4 regions of the Shinella sp. genome follow, and region 4 is predicted to be linked to each of the others. Evidence: predicted binding sites of a transcription regulator. Region 4 holds the regulator's gene; each other region holds the start of a gene.

Region 1 (3,334 bases), on a different contig from region 4:
CTCGAGAAGGTCGTCGTCACCGTCGATCTGCACGGCAACACCTCTGCCGCCTCCATCCCGCTCGCGCTGGCGACTGCCGCGCGTGACGGGCGAATCAAGCAAGGCGATATCGTTCTGCTGGAAGCCATGGGTGGCGGCTTCACCTGGGGCGCGGTCCTTCTGCGCTGGTAGGAGCGGCCCCCGTCCAAACGCTCCTTCCGAGGATGGCTCGCTCTCGGCACGCTTTGGAATACGCGGACTGCGGGCGGGCTCCCGTCTAGCGTCCTCGTGGGACAATTCCCGGCCGCGTGAGAGGGGAACGGTCAGGGTTGGCTCTCAGGGCCGCTTGACCGCGCGGGGGAAGGGCAATAGTCTCCCACCACTTAACCATGCGCTTTCAATAAGAAATTGGTGAGGGACGATGAGCGGGAAGACGGTGACACGCGCAGATTTGGCTGAATCGGTTTTCCGGAAGGTCGGCCTTTCGAGGACCGAATCCGCAGAGCTTGTCGAAACCGTCATTGACGAGATTTGCAATGCCATCGTCCGGGGCGAGAGCGTCAAGCTTTCCTCCTTCGCCACCTTCCAGGTGCGCGACAAGAACGAACGCATCGGCCGCAATCCGAAGACCGGCGAGGAAGTGCCGATCTCGCCGCGCCGCGTGATGACCTTCAAGGCATCGAACGTGCTGAAGCAGCGAGTGCTGAAGTCGCATCTCTCGCGCAAGGCGAAACAGAAGCCGGCTTCGCCCGCTTCCTGAGCGATTTTCACATCATTGTCGCTCCATCAGCAATTTGAAACTTGAATATCGTCCGACAACTCGCTGAAATGAATACGAATCGGCGGCGTTTATCATATGCTGCCGTCTTGAGCTTTCATCGAGGATAGAATGGACAAGAGTCCGGACGCGTTCCGTACCATCAGCGAAGTCGCCGACGACCTCGACCTGCCGCAGCATGTGCTGCGCTTCTGGGAGACGCGCTTCGTCCAGATCAAGCCGATGAAACGTGGCGGCGGGCGCCGCTATTATCGCCCGGAAGACGTGGATCTCCTGAAGGGCATCCGCCATCTGCTCTACGACCATGGCTATACGATCAAGGGCGTGCAGAAGCTGTTGAAGGTCAACGGCAACAAGTTCGTCGCGGCGATCGCGAGCGGCGACCTTGCCACGGTGGAGGCGCTAGCCGCCGCAAACCATGAGGACCCGACGCCGCCCAAGGCAGGCAGCGATGACGACCAGATCGTCGGTCGCGCCAAGGCCCCGGCCAGCCGCCGCTTCTTCTCCTTCGTCGGTGGCATTGACGATCCGCCGGAAATCTCGATCGGCAAGACCAGCGTCGGCAAGGAAGATCGCGCCCTGCTTCAGGAAGCGCTCTACGATCTTCTGGAGTGCAAGCGCCTGCTCGACCAGGTGCGCTGAGCCAGTCGATGGGGTGGCTGTGGAGAGCGGGGCGTGCCCTGTGTGCTCGTCGCTAGCCCACTTCCGGTGTCGCCTGTAAATGCATGAAGCGTATCGGCCTCTGCTCTCCTGCGGAATGGAAGGCCTTTCTTCGCGCATACTCCTCCCATCAGTCGCGTTGCGGTATGGGCTCCCAGCCCCGCACGAAGCCGTGTCCCATCGCCGCCCGGGTCAGATCAAGCTGGCGCCGGAGGTGGGCGCAGTCGGCAAGCAGCGTTGCGATGGTCGCCTGCGCATCTCCATCATGCCAGGCAAGGGCGGCGCGTACGGCATCCCCCTGATCGTCTACCGGTCCAGCCGGCGCTTCATACTCGGGAAGCGGTCGCACGTCAGCATTCTCCTGTGGGGACACAGTCGTCTTCTAGATTGAGGAACAAGGAAATCCGTCGAGATTTGTTCTCATTATGTTCTCTTCTTGTGAAGAGTCAACGCGCGATAAGCGTCGCAGAGAAAGAAAAAGCCCCGCACGGAGGCGGGGCAAACAGGCGTCACGCTTGGCTCTCCGTGACGCGGGGGAGTGCTCGCAAATGACAAGCGAGCGAGGCAACTCTACGACTTTCGTCTAATGCCGGGGAAGGTCTGATTCGGTGATTCCGGTACGGTTGTGAAAAGAAAATGACGCGCAGCAGACATGCAGGCCATGGAAGGGAGGAGGGACTGCCCTGCTACGGGTTGAGGCCCCTTGATCGCTGCAAAGCGCCCTCGCCATTTCGCGAACAGTGAGGGCGACACACTCTCGGTGCCTGCCATAATCACAGGATTAGAGCGAAACGCATCCGGAACATCCGTGGCGTTTTCCGTGTGAATTTCGGTCCCCGAAAGTCCCACCGAGAGACTTTTTTCCACTTTTGTTCCTTTCGCAGTTTTTTGGGCTTGCATCCAAATCACTGGGAATATAGAGGTTTGCGCGGTCCGGAATGTAGCGCAGCCCGGTAGCGCACTTGACTGGGGGTCAAGGGGTCGTGGGTTCGAATCCCGCCATTCCGACCAATTAAATCACACACTTAGCCCCACACAGTTTGAGTGGCTATAAAATTTGTAGCCACTATGTAGCCAGGGGCTGGCTTAAGCAAATCTCTTTCCTCTCCTTCATTTTCTTTGCCTTAGCGCGCCAAGTTTTTTAACCTCACGCGCAATGCGTCTGTCTGTCCCAACAACGGTCTTATTTTCTTGGGACGCCGCTTCGCCCATATTTCCTAAGCGTAGTGGCGACGTGCATGTGCGCGGCGACGCGATACGCTGCCATCAGGAAACCCAACCCGGCAGTTGCCGGCGGACGCCCTTTAAATCTTCAGCGACAGTAGGGCTTTGGCCGCGCTCGCCCTTATATAAGTATTGACCACTTCATCATCACGACCAAGGGAACCGGCTCGTCGCCGGCGAAGGAGGAATTTTGCTCAAATCCCAGAATGCCAATGGCCCGTCCCTCGTGGACGTACTCGCTTTCTGCTGCTTGGAGTCGTTTGACGACGTCTGCCGCGTCGAGCGTATAGCATCGAGCCGAATGGCCCACTTAAGAGGTTGGGTGGGCTGGCGGGTCAGCAACGTCGCCATTGCTGAAGACGCCGACAACCTCCTCCGGTTCACGGTCAATGCCGAACCCGTTGGCCCTGGCTATAGAGAGCCTATCACATTGGAGTTTCTGACTGGCGCGACCGATCGCCTGTCGATGCGGTTCGGGGCACTCCTTCGTGCTTGTGGCATCGTCGACCGCATCGAAGATGACCGTGAACTGGTCGGTCGCTACTTCTCGACCCGCAATAGCGGTGAGACAGCGCGGGACTTTGGGCCGCTTACACGCGCATTGGTGGCTTAATGCGCGAACCCGTCATCCAGTCACTGACGGCGGTCGAAAGGCCGCCGTCAGTGAGCGGAGCTAGAACGCTCGCACAGTTC
Region 2 (3,334 bases), on a different contig from region 4:
ACGCGGTGGATGACGAGGTCGCAGCGCCGCGCGCCAAGACCGTTTTCGGCAAGCTTGGCGGAGAGCTGCCCGACCAGCCGCCGGACATATTTGGCGATGGTTTCCGGCGCGCCGATCGGCTCCGCGAAACTCTTAAAGACCTCCACCAACTCGGGCGTGCGGATCGGCTCGATCGGCTCCGCCACCCGCCCGAACAACTGGTCGAGCCGGCGGGCGGCCTCCGGGCCGAAGCGAAGGGTCAGCGGCGCGCGCGGCATGGCGGAAAGCTGGCCTACCGTATCGATACCGAGAACACGAAGCCCCTGGATCGTCTCGGCCGGCAGCCGCAAGGCGACGATCGGCAGGTCGACCACCGCTTTCGCAACATTCCCGACCCGAACAACGGTCGTTTCCGCCAAGATCAGCCGGGCGATGGCGTGCGAGGCGCCCCATGTGTCCGAGACGGCCGCCCGTGCCGTCAGGCCATGGCCACGCAGCCGATTGACCAGCCCAGAGATGAGAAGATCCTCGCCGCCCTGAAGATGGTCCGCGCCCTCGGTATCGATGACAAGACCGTCGGCGCCGTCGACGGCGACCACCGGGCTATATTGGCGGAGCGCCCAGAGCGCCAGCCGCTCGAGCGCGGCCGCATCCTCGGCAGGCGCGGCGTCGATCATCAGGAGATCCGCAACCATGGCCTGCGCCTTGCTCGCCGGCATGCCGACGCGCAGGCCGAGTTTTGCGGCCGTCGGATCGGCCGCGGAGATCCAGCGCTTTGATCCGCGCCGCGCGATCACGACAAGCGGCTTGTCAGCCGGCAAGGCTTCGCCAGTGCGTCGTCTGATCCGCTCGGTCGCCAGATGCGGGAAGTAGACAGATACGACCCTTGGCATCGGGGGCTCCAATTTCAAATTCGGCGCATTCGCCCGCTTTCACGCGCATTATCTCCGCCAGCCAGCGCGCCTTCCCGACGCCGGCCACCGGCAGCTTCTCGGACGGTAGAGTGCTGATGCGCCACCGCGTCGTCGAGGCCGTCGGCTGTCCATAGTCCGAGGCCTCGTTCTGTCGCCGCCATCGGCGCAGGACGATGCCCATGCTGCCGGTCTTCTCGGCCGCGAGCTGCAGCCGACGGGACGCGGTCATCGACAGGCGGACCAGTTCGCCGACAACACAGGACAGACCACCGAAGGCCAGCCCCTCTTCGAAGGCCGACAATACCTCCTCCTCCCGGTCGCTTTCGCAGAAGACGACGCGATCGGGATACAGCCCTGCCTGCGAGATCGCCGGGAAAAACAGGTCCGGGCGCGTCATGCACCACAGCACTCTTCCCTTCGTCCGCGCGGCGACGCCTGCAGAAAACAGCGCCGCGGCCGCACCGTCGACCGTGCCGCCTCCTCCGCCGGCAACCTCGTGCAGCGCCCCGAAGGCCAGCCCTCCTCCAGGCAGTGCCCGGTCGATGTCCGCGACACCGAACGGAAGCGTCTGCCTTGCGCGTTGCGCGCCGCCTTCGAGGCGGCCAATGCGCTCTCGCAGTTCCGCAAGCACAGGATTGAGGGCATGGTTGGCCACGGCAGAATTGTTGCTCCTTCAGGGTTTTCAGCAGGTCTTCAAGCTGATATGTTCATTATTTGTTCCGATTGGCGAAACGAGTCAATCGGGCCTCCGCCCCGGATGACCCGCCGCCGCTAAGCCGTTGAAACGAATCCGTTAGCTGCATCAAGGGGATATCTGTCCGTGGAAGGGTCAGGAAAATTTTCTTATACGTGCTGGGGACAAATGGCGGCGGCTCATCTCGAAAAACTCAACGAACGCCAGCGCGAGGCGGTCGAACATGGCGTCGGCCTGCCCGACGGACAGATCGGCGGTCCGCTGCTGATCATCGCAGGCGCCGGGAGTGGCAAGACCAACACGCTCGCCCACCGCGTCGCGCATCTGATCGTCAACGGCGCCGATCCGCGCCGCATCCTGCTGATGACGTTTTCCCGCCGCGCCGCTTCCGAGATGACGCGGCGAGTTCAGAGGATCTGCCGGCAGGTGCTGGGCGACAATGCCGCGATCATGACCGATGCGCTCGCCTGGGCGGGGACGTTCCATGGCATCGGCGCGCGACTGCTTCGCATGTATGCCGAACAGATCGGGCTTGGTGTCGATTTCACGATCCATGACCGTGAAGACAGCGCGGACCTGATGAATATAGTCCGTCATCAACTCGGGTTCTCGAAGACGGAAAACCGCTTTCCCACCAAGGGTACCTGCATCGCGATCTATTCGCGGGTGGTGAACTCGGAGACGTCGATCGGCGAAGTTCTCAAAGCCTCATACCCATGGGCTGTGGAATGGGAGCGCGAGCTGAAGGAACTCTTCGCCGGCTATGTTGAAGCCAAGCAGGCACAGGACGTCCTGGACTATGACGACCTCCTCCTCTACTGGGCGCAGATGGTCTCGGACCCGGATCTAGCGGACGACGTGGGCGGCGGGTTCGACTATGTGCTTGTCGATGAATATCAGGACACCAATCGCCTGCAGGCGGCCATCCTGATGTCGCTGAAGCCGGGCGGCCGTGGCCTGACTGTCGTCGGCGATGATGCCCAGTCGATCTATTCGTTCCGCGCGGCCACCATTCGCAACATCCTGGATTTTCCGAAGGAATTCTCACCGCGGCCGGCCGACGTCATAACGCTCGACCGCAATTATCGGTCAACACAGCCGATCCTGGCGGCCGCCAACGGCGTCATCGGCCTTGCGCGCGAGCGCTACACCAAAAACCTTTGGACCGATCGCACCTCCGAGCAGCGGCCGATGCTGGTGACGGTGAAGGATGAAATCGACCAGGCTGCCTATATCGTCGAGCAGGTTCTGGCCGCCCGCGAGATCGGCGTCGCCCTCAAACAGCAGGCCGTGCTGTTTCGCAGCTCGAACCATTCCAGCGCGCTGGAAATCGAGCTGACCCGGCGCAACGTCCCCTTCGTGAAGTACGGCGGCTTGAAATTTCTCGACGCTGCCCACGTCAAGGACCTGCTCGCCGTCTTGCGTTTCGCCCAGAACCCACGCGATCGCGTTGCCGGGTTCCGATTGCTTCAGCTTCTTCCGGGCATCGGGCCGCAGACCGCCGGCAAAATCCTCGACACGATCGCGGCCGATCCCGAGCCGCTCCAGTCGCTCGCCGAGATCCCGCCGCCACCCAAGAGCGGTGACGACTGGCCCGCCTTCATCACGCTGGTTACCGCCCTGCGCAAAGCCGAGGCCGGCTGGCCGGCGGAGATAGGAACGGTCAGGATGTGGTACGAGCCGCATCTCGACCGCATCCACGAGGATGCCGACACGCGCAAGGGCGACCTCCTTCAGCTCGAACAGA
Region 3 (3,334 bases), on a different contig from region 4:
TTTGCCGGCGAGCATCGAGCCCAGCATCAGCACGGCGACGATGCCGGCGATGGCAAGGCCGACGGAGGCGGCGAACAGGAAGGTCGCGCCTGCGATGAGCGTGGCGAGGACTGTGAAGACGATGGAGCGTATGCGCTGCATGGATTTTGCCCTTTCTCTAGACTTCAATGTGGGGGTGGATTTTGTCCATTGCAAGGCCGAACTCGCCGGATTCGTGGCGCTGTAGTGCTTGCCGGCTGCGACAAAGCGCGGCAAAAAGGACGGATGAACAGAACCCCGCACCACCATCCGCTTCGCCTGCGCCGCTCGGTGCTGAGCGTTCCCGCCGCAAATCCGAGGGCGCTCGCCAAATCCGCCGTGCTCGATTGCGATGCGATCATCTTCGATCTGGAAGATTCGGTCCTGCCGGAGAAGAAGGCGGATGCGCGCGCGGCCCTCATCGAACACTTCAAGGGGCTCGACCGGACTTCCGGTTGCGAGCATGTCATCCGGATCAATTCGCTCGACGGGCCGGACGGCGCCCTGGACCTCGAAGCGGTGCTGGACTGCATGCCGGATGCGGTGCTGTTGCCGAAAGTGTCGGAGCCGCAGGACATCCTCACGGTTGCCGACTGGCTTTCCGAGGCGGGGGCGGATGACGGCCCACGGCTCTGGGCGATGATCGAGACGGCAGCCGGGCTGCTCAACCTTGCGGCCATTGCCGAGACGGGCCGCACCCATGGCGGGCGGCTCGATTGCCTGGTCGTCGGCCTCAACGACCTGCGCAAGGAAACCGGCATTGCCGATATTCCGGGCCGTCCCTACCTCGTTCCCCTGTTGCTTCAGGTCGTCGTGGCGGCGCGGGCCTCGGGACTTGACGTCATCGACGCCGTGTTCAACGATTTTTCGGATACGGACGGCCTCGAAGCAGAATGCCTGCAGGGACGCCAGATGGGTTTCGATGGCAAGATGCTGATTCACCCCGCCCAGATTGCCATTGCCAACGAGGCCTTTGGCGTCACGGAGGGCGAGGCCGCGGAAGCACTCGCCATCGTCGCCGCCTTCGCGGCACCTGAAAATGCCGGCAAGGCCGTCATTGATCTGCGCGGCCGCATGGTCGAAAAGCTCCACGCCGACCAGGCCGGGCGTCTGCTCGCCAGGGTCGACCTGATCAACGAGAGAAAGAGAAACGCATGAAAGTCTACCGACTCCTGACCGCTCCCGACGATGCCTCGTTCTGTCACAAGGTGACGCTGGCGCTGAACAAGGGCTGGGAGCTGCATGGCTCGCCGACCTACGCCTACAATGCCGACGCCAAGATCATGCAATGCGGCCAGGCGGTGGTGAAGGACGTTCCGGGCAAGGAATACACGCCGGACATCAAGCTTTCCGAGCAGTAAGCCTGAAAACAGATTGCGGCGGCTTACCCCGCCGCAATCTCGGCGCTCGCCTCGATACGCTCCATATCGTCGTCGGACAGACCGAAATGGTGGCCGATCTCGTGGATGAGCACATGGGTGATGATGTCGCCCAGCGTCTCCTCGTTCTCCGCCCAGTAATCGAGGATCGGGCGGCGGTAGAGGGTGATGCGGTTCGGCATTTCGCCGGTCTCGACAGTGAAACGTTCGCTGATGCCGCGGCCCTCGAACAGGCCGAGCAGGTCGAACGGTGTTTCCAGCGCCATGTCTTCAAAGACGTCGTCGCTCGGGAACTCGGCGATCTCGATGATGAGGTTGCCGGTGAGTGCCCGGAATTCTTCCGGCAGATGGCCATAGGCCTCCAGCGCCAGCGATTCGAACGCGCTGATCGTTGGGGCATGGCGCGTCCGCCAATCGTCGGTCTGGTCAATGCGGGCCATGGGCTCTCCTTTGACCGTCATATAGACGATTTCCAGCGCTTTTCGAGGATTGAATTTGCATGCCCTGCCTGCATCGCATGCGTAAATAGAGCGGTTTGCGCGGCGAACCGATTTTTACGCCGACGGGCGCCGAAAGGTCGGGTTTCTGAAAAGACGCCGCCAAAAGCCACTTTTGCAACAAATCGTGATCACTCGATTTGCCGCACCGGGCTCCTGATTTTCACCAGGCCGCAAAAGCCTAACCATATGAAAAGGCGATATTTCTAGTCAAGATTAGAATGACTCTAAATTAGTGGGTCAACAAGACTGACCTGTTCATTCTTGACAGCCAATGTCCTCTTTTGCTTAATGCCGGAAACTCAGTACTTTGCGTATGGCAGGCAGGACGAAATGCTGGTTTGCAGCTGCAACTTCATCACCGATACGGACATTGTTGACGTGATCAACAGCCTCCTCGACGAGGACTGTTGGCAGCTCATCGTGCCCGCAAAAGTCTATCACGCGATGCAGAAGCGCGGCCGTTGCTGCGGCTGTTTTCCGAATGTGGTAGACATCATCGTCCGCACAACCGAACAGTACCACGCCGGCCGCCACTCGACGGACGACGAGATATTTGATTTCATGACCCGCCTCAAACAATTCCATGAAGAAAACAGGAGAGCGGACCTTGAAAGGCGACAAAAAAGTCATCGAGCAGCTTAACGAAGCGCTCCATCTCGAGCTGGGTGCTGTCAACCAGTACTGGCTCCACTACCGCCTTCTCGAGGACTGGGGTTACACGCTTCTCGCCAAGAAGGAGCGTGCCGAGTCCATCGAAGAGATGCAGCACGCCGACAAGCTCGTCGCGCGCATCATCTTCCTCGAAGGCCACCCGAACCTCCAGACCGTCGCGCCGCTTCGCATCGGCCAGAACGTCAAGGAAGTGCTGGAAGCCGACCTCGCCGGCGAATACGATGCCCGCAAGGCCTACAAGAAGTCGCGCGACATCTGTCATGATGCCGGTGACTACGTCACCATGAAGCTCTTCGAAGAGCTTTTGATCGACGAGGAAGGCCATATCGACTTCCTCGAGACCCAGCTTGAGCTTCTCGGCAAGCTCGGCGCGGAAAAGTACGGCCAGCTCAACGCCGCACCGGCTAACGAAGCCGAGTAACATACGGCCTCTTCGGAGCGAGCCAGCAAAGACATCTGAAAATCCCCGGCTTGTCCGGGGATTTTTCGTTTCTGGCCCGCTCATCCAACTCCTGTAACCTCGGTAACAGACCCTCTCCCGCGTGTGGCCGATTTCCCGCTGTCAGTTTCCAAGGGAACAGGGACCCGCCTTTTTTTGCCGAATATAGCGGCAGAACGCACGCAGTCCGCGGCGTTCGATTGAACGGACGAAGCCGGTCCCGGCTTGAAGCACTTCCTTCCAGGACCTTCGCACTTTCCATCGTGGTCTCCCAGCGGGGCCGCGGGCGGCCGGCGCATGTCCAGAACGCACGATGAGGAGACCCG
Region 4 (3,334 bases):
CATTGCTCGGATACCAGACCCCGGCAGACTATGCCGGGATCATCGCCGCAACCGGCTCCAACGCTACGCGATGTGGAAGCTTCGCGTAGCGTTGGAGCCGGTTGCTCACACCGCGCCATTTGGCGTATCAAAAACCGCCGAGGCTCTAATCGCTGCCGGAGGAAAGTTCAGGGGAAGGTCACCGGGAATAAAGATCTATGACGACGGCCAGATAGGCAAAACCTTCGCTGGTACGGATGTAGATGATGTCGGTGACCCAGACCTTGTCTGGAGCCTCGACGTCGAATTGCCGATCCAGCGTGTTGTCGATGACAACGGAAGGTCTGCCACCATAGACGCTGGGACGGCGTTTGTAGCCGATCTGAGCCTTGATACCGGCAATCCGGGTCAGGCGGGCAGCCCGGTTGGGGCAGCATGTCTCGCCGTGATCGAGCAGGTCGTCATGAAGCTTGTGATAGCTGTAGACCTTGCCGATCTCTTCCCAAGCCGTCTGGAGCAGATCGATCTGCCGCTTGTCCTCGCAGGCACGCTTGCTCAACGGCATCCGAAGCCAAGCATAAAACCCGCCGGGATGGATGCGGAACAGGCGGCACATCATTCGCACCGAAAACCGCTGTTGATGCTGGGCAATGAACGCGTACTTTACTTTGCATCCCTAGCGAAATACACGGTGGCATTTTTTATAATATGTCGCGTTCCTGGGTGAGACGCGCCAGCTCCTTCTTGAGCCACCTGATCTCTTTTGCCTGGTAACTACCCTGCTCACCGGGCGTCGAAGAAAACTTCTTCTTCCACTCATAGAGAGAATGCTGGTTGACACCCAGCCGCTGCGAAACTTCCGAAACCGGATAGCCCCGCTCAGTGATCTGACGCACCGCGTCACGCTTAAAATCGTCGCTGAAATTAGCTTTGCCCATATCCGCCTACTACCTCAAATTTAGGAAGGAAGACGTCTACAAATCTCAGGGCTATTCATGTTGATGAATTTCGCGACGCCGAACCAGCCAACATTTTGGAACTCATCGTTGAGCTAAATGCCACAAACCGTGTTCAATAGCCAAATCCGCAAGATGGAGTATTATGGAACTTAGAAACATCGAATAAGTTATTATTATTAAACGAAATCAATAGCATAGAAGGCTAGCTGAATTTAAAAGTCACACTTTTGGTGATTCTGGCGGTTTCGTCGCGAAAAAGTATCGAAATTTCAGAACCTTATTGTATTGGAATCTAGATTAATTGTCGCCATTTCAAGGACCGAAATCTGGATTAATTTCCACGCCACCAACACAGCCTCTGCAGGCGCGGCTCTTGCAGAACACATATGGAACAGATAGTGTATGTTCTATATTTGTTTCGCGATTCTGGAGTGGGCGGCGATGTTGACACGTAAGCAACAGGAACTTCTCTTGTTCATCCATGAACGGATGAAGGAATCTGGCATACCGCCATCTTTCGACGAAATGAAGGATGCTCTGGATCTTGCATCGAAATCGGGTATCCACCGGCTGATTACGGCACTCGAAGAGCGAGGCTTCATTCGTCGCCTGCCCAATCGCGCACGCGCACTGGAAGTCATCAAGCTTCCGGAGGCGTATTCGCCCAGCCTGCAACCGCGACGCGGCTTTTCCCCGGCCGTCATCGAGGGGAGTCTCGGGAAGCAACAGGTAACAGCTGCGCCGCCCCAGCGCACGTCAAGCCAGGCAGACATGCCCTCCTCCGTTTCCGTGCCGGTCATGGGGCGTATCGCGGCGGGTGTGCCCATCTCGGCCATCCAGAACAATACCCATGAAATCACTGTGCCTGCAGAAATGATCGGTGGCGGGGAGCATTATGCGCTGGAGGTCAAGGGCGATTCGATGATCGAGGCCGGTATCCTCGACGGCGACACTGTCATCATTCGCAATACGAACACTGCCAATCCCGGTGAAATCGTCGTGGCGCTGGTCGATGATGAGGAAGCGACGCTGAAGCGCTTCCGCCGCAAGGGTGCATCGATTGCGCTTGAGGCCGCCAATCCGGCCTACGAAACCCGTATTTTCGGGCCGGATCGCGTCAAGATCCAGGGCAAGCTCGTCGGCCTCATTCGCCGCTACCATTAAAGCCTGTCGCGTAAGCGCGTGCAGCGCCAGAGCGACATGCGAAAAATCGGATACCCAAAGCGCGAGACGTGAAGCTGAAATATCGCGACATGCTTTAATCGCCCTTGCCAGCGTCATAAGTAGCTGTGCGCCAATCGTATGTGCGGTGTCGTGACCAGGGGCGGTGAAGCGTTTCGACGGCCGAGCCAAAGAGGGTGTCGGAGACGACGGGGTGTGCTTGATCGACCGCCGACTGGATTTCCAGGGCGCCGGTCTGCCTCAAATGTCGAACCGTGATGAGGCGCGCACCTGAGCGGCAAGTCTCCAGCCGGATTGCCACCGGCACGATGACGAGATCCGCCCGTCGCACGCCGTACCGAGGAAGGCGAGGTCTTCCAGCGCCACGATACGCCATCCGCTGGGTGAAACAGCGGCGCAAAAGGCTTTTGTCTCGCAGATGAAGCCGGTGCGGATGCGGGCTGCATCGAGTGCTGCGGCCATGGCTGCTTTGGCCTTTTGCCGGTCCGCTTTTCGGCGGGGCCGCTTCTGCCTGACCTTGTTTGTGGGCTCTGCGTTCTTGGCTTCCACCGCCAGTCCGTCCGTTTTACGAATTTCAGGTTTCATCAATCCGTCGAGGCGAAGGGCGCGCCGCCATTGCGCGTAGATGAAATCCGGGGGGCTGGCGCGGTTGACCGCTGCTTTTTCGCCAAGCAGAATCGCAACCAGGCGGCCATCTTCCGACACGAGAATCTCCGGCCTCGTGCCTCCGCCGGGCCAGCAGGCGACAAGGATACCGAAGACGACGAGAAGCGTGCCGGCGTGGCGCAGCCGGGTCCGCAGAAGGCAGACAAGGCCGCCGCCGATGCCGATGAGCAGGAAGGCGATCTCAGGGATGCGGCCGGTGACGACCTCGCCCTTCCAGCTAGCAACCCATGTCGAAAGCATGATCATCCACTCGATGCCCTTGCCCATGATCGCAAAGGGAATGGCATCGAGGCCAAAGGGCATCAGGAGAACGGCGATGAGACCGAAGGGCATGACGATGACGCTGATCAACGGCATGGCCAGCAGGTTGCCAGCAAGCCCACAGGCCGGGATGCGGTGAAAATGGCCGATGGAGTAGATCAGTGTCGCAAAGCCGCCGATCAGCAAGGAGAGGATGAGTCCGCCGAAGAAGCGGCCGGCAGCGCCGCCAAAGAGCGCAAACGGCCCTCCCCGGCTTTCGCGCTGAACCGGACGCTCGCGCCACGCGG

Evidence for each region. Region 4 encodes LexA, which represses DNA repair genes until DNA is damaged. Its sites were predicted from a motif close to TGTTCNNNNTGTGTTCNG; they were not measured.
Region 1: ACT6VE_RS06390 (dehydrogenase) is a predicted target of LexA. The motif match lies at 1,833-1,850, and genes of this name have one in related genera.
Region 2: ACT6VE_RS16320 (ImuA family protein) is a predicted target of LexA. The motif match lies at 1,598-1,615, and genes of this name have one in related genera.
Region 3: ACT6VE_RS24080 (metallopeptidase family protein) is a predicted target of LexA. The motif match lies at 2,011-2,028, and genes of this name have one in related genera.

The regions. Positions count from the first base shown of each region.
Region 1 is NZ_JBQVPI010000002.1:363,204-366,537, forward strand. Features, by position in the region: gene ACT6VE_RS06375 (beta-ketoacyl-ACP synthase III) at 1-171, shown strand, start outside; gene ACT6VE_RS06380 (integration host factor subunit alpha) at 401-739, shown strand; gene ACT6VE_RS06385 (MerR family transcriptional regulator) at 869-1,399, shown strand; gene ACT6VE_RS06390 (dehydrogenase) at 1,548-1,766, opposite strand; tRNA gene ACT6VE_RS06395 (tRNA-Pro) at 2,352-2,428, shown strand; gene ACT6VE_RS06400 (hypothetical protein) at 2,832-3,254, shown strand.
Region 2 is NZ_JBQVPI010000008.1:28,915-32,248, forward strand. Features, by position in the region: gene ACT6VE_RS16315 (Y-family DNA polymerase) at 1-872, opposite strand, end outside; gene ACT6VE_RS16320 (ImuA family protein) at 790-1,548, opposite strand; gene ACT6VE_RS16325 (ATP-dependent helicase) at 1,756-3,334, shown strand, end outside.
Region 3 is NZ_JBQVPI010000016.1:84,526-87,859, forward strand. Features, by position in the region: gene ACT6VE_RS24065 (hypothetical protein) at 1-141, opposite strand, end outside; gene ACT6VE_RS24070 (HpcH/HpaI aldolase/citrate lyase family protein) at 265-1,176, shown strand; gene ACT6VE_RS24075 (DUF1737 domain-containing protein) at 1,173-1,379, shown strand; gene ACT6VE_RS24080 (metallopeptidase family protein) at 1,403-1,837, opposite strand; gene ACT6VE_RS24085 ((2Fe-2S)-binding protein) at 2,186-2,539, shown strand; gene bfr (bacterioferritin) at 2,505-2,990, shown strand.
Region 4 is NZ_JBQVPI010000034.1:4,255-7,588, forward strand. Features, by position in the region: partial or broken gene ACT6VE_RS30425 (IS3 family transposase) at 1-35, shown strand, start outside; partial or broken gene ACT6VE_RS30430 (IS3 family transposase) at 182-917, opposite strand; gene lexA (transcriptional repressor LexA) at 1,380-2,102, shown strand; gene ACT6VE_RS30440 (ComEC/Rec2 family competence protein) at 2,361-3,334, opposite strand, start outside.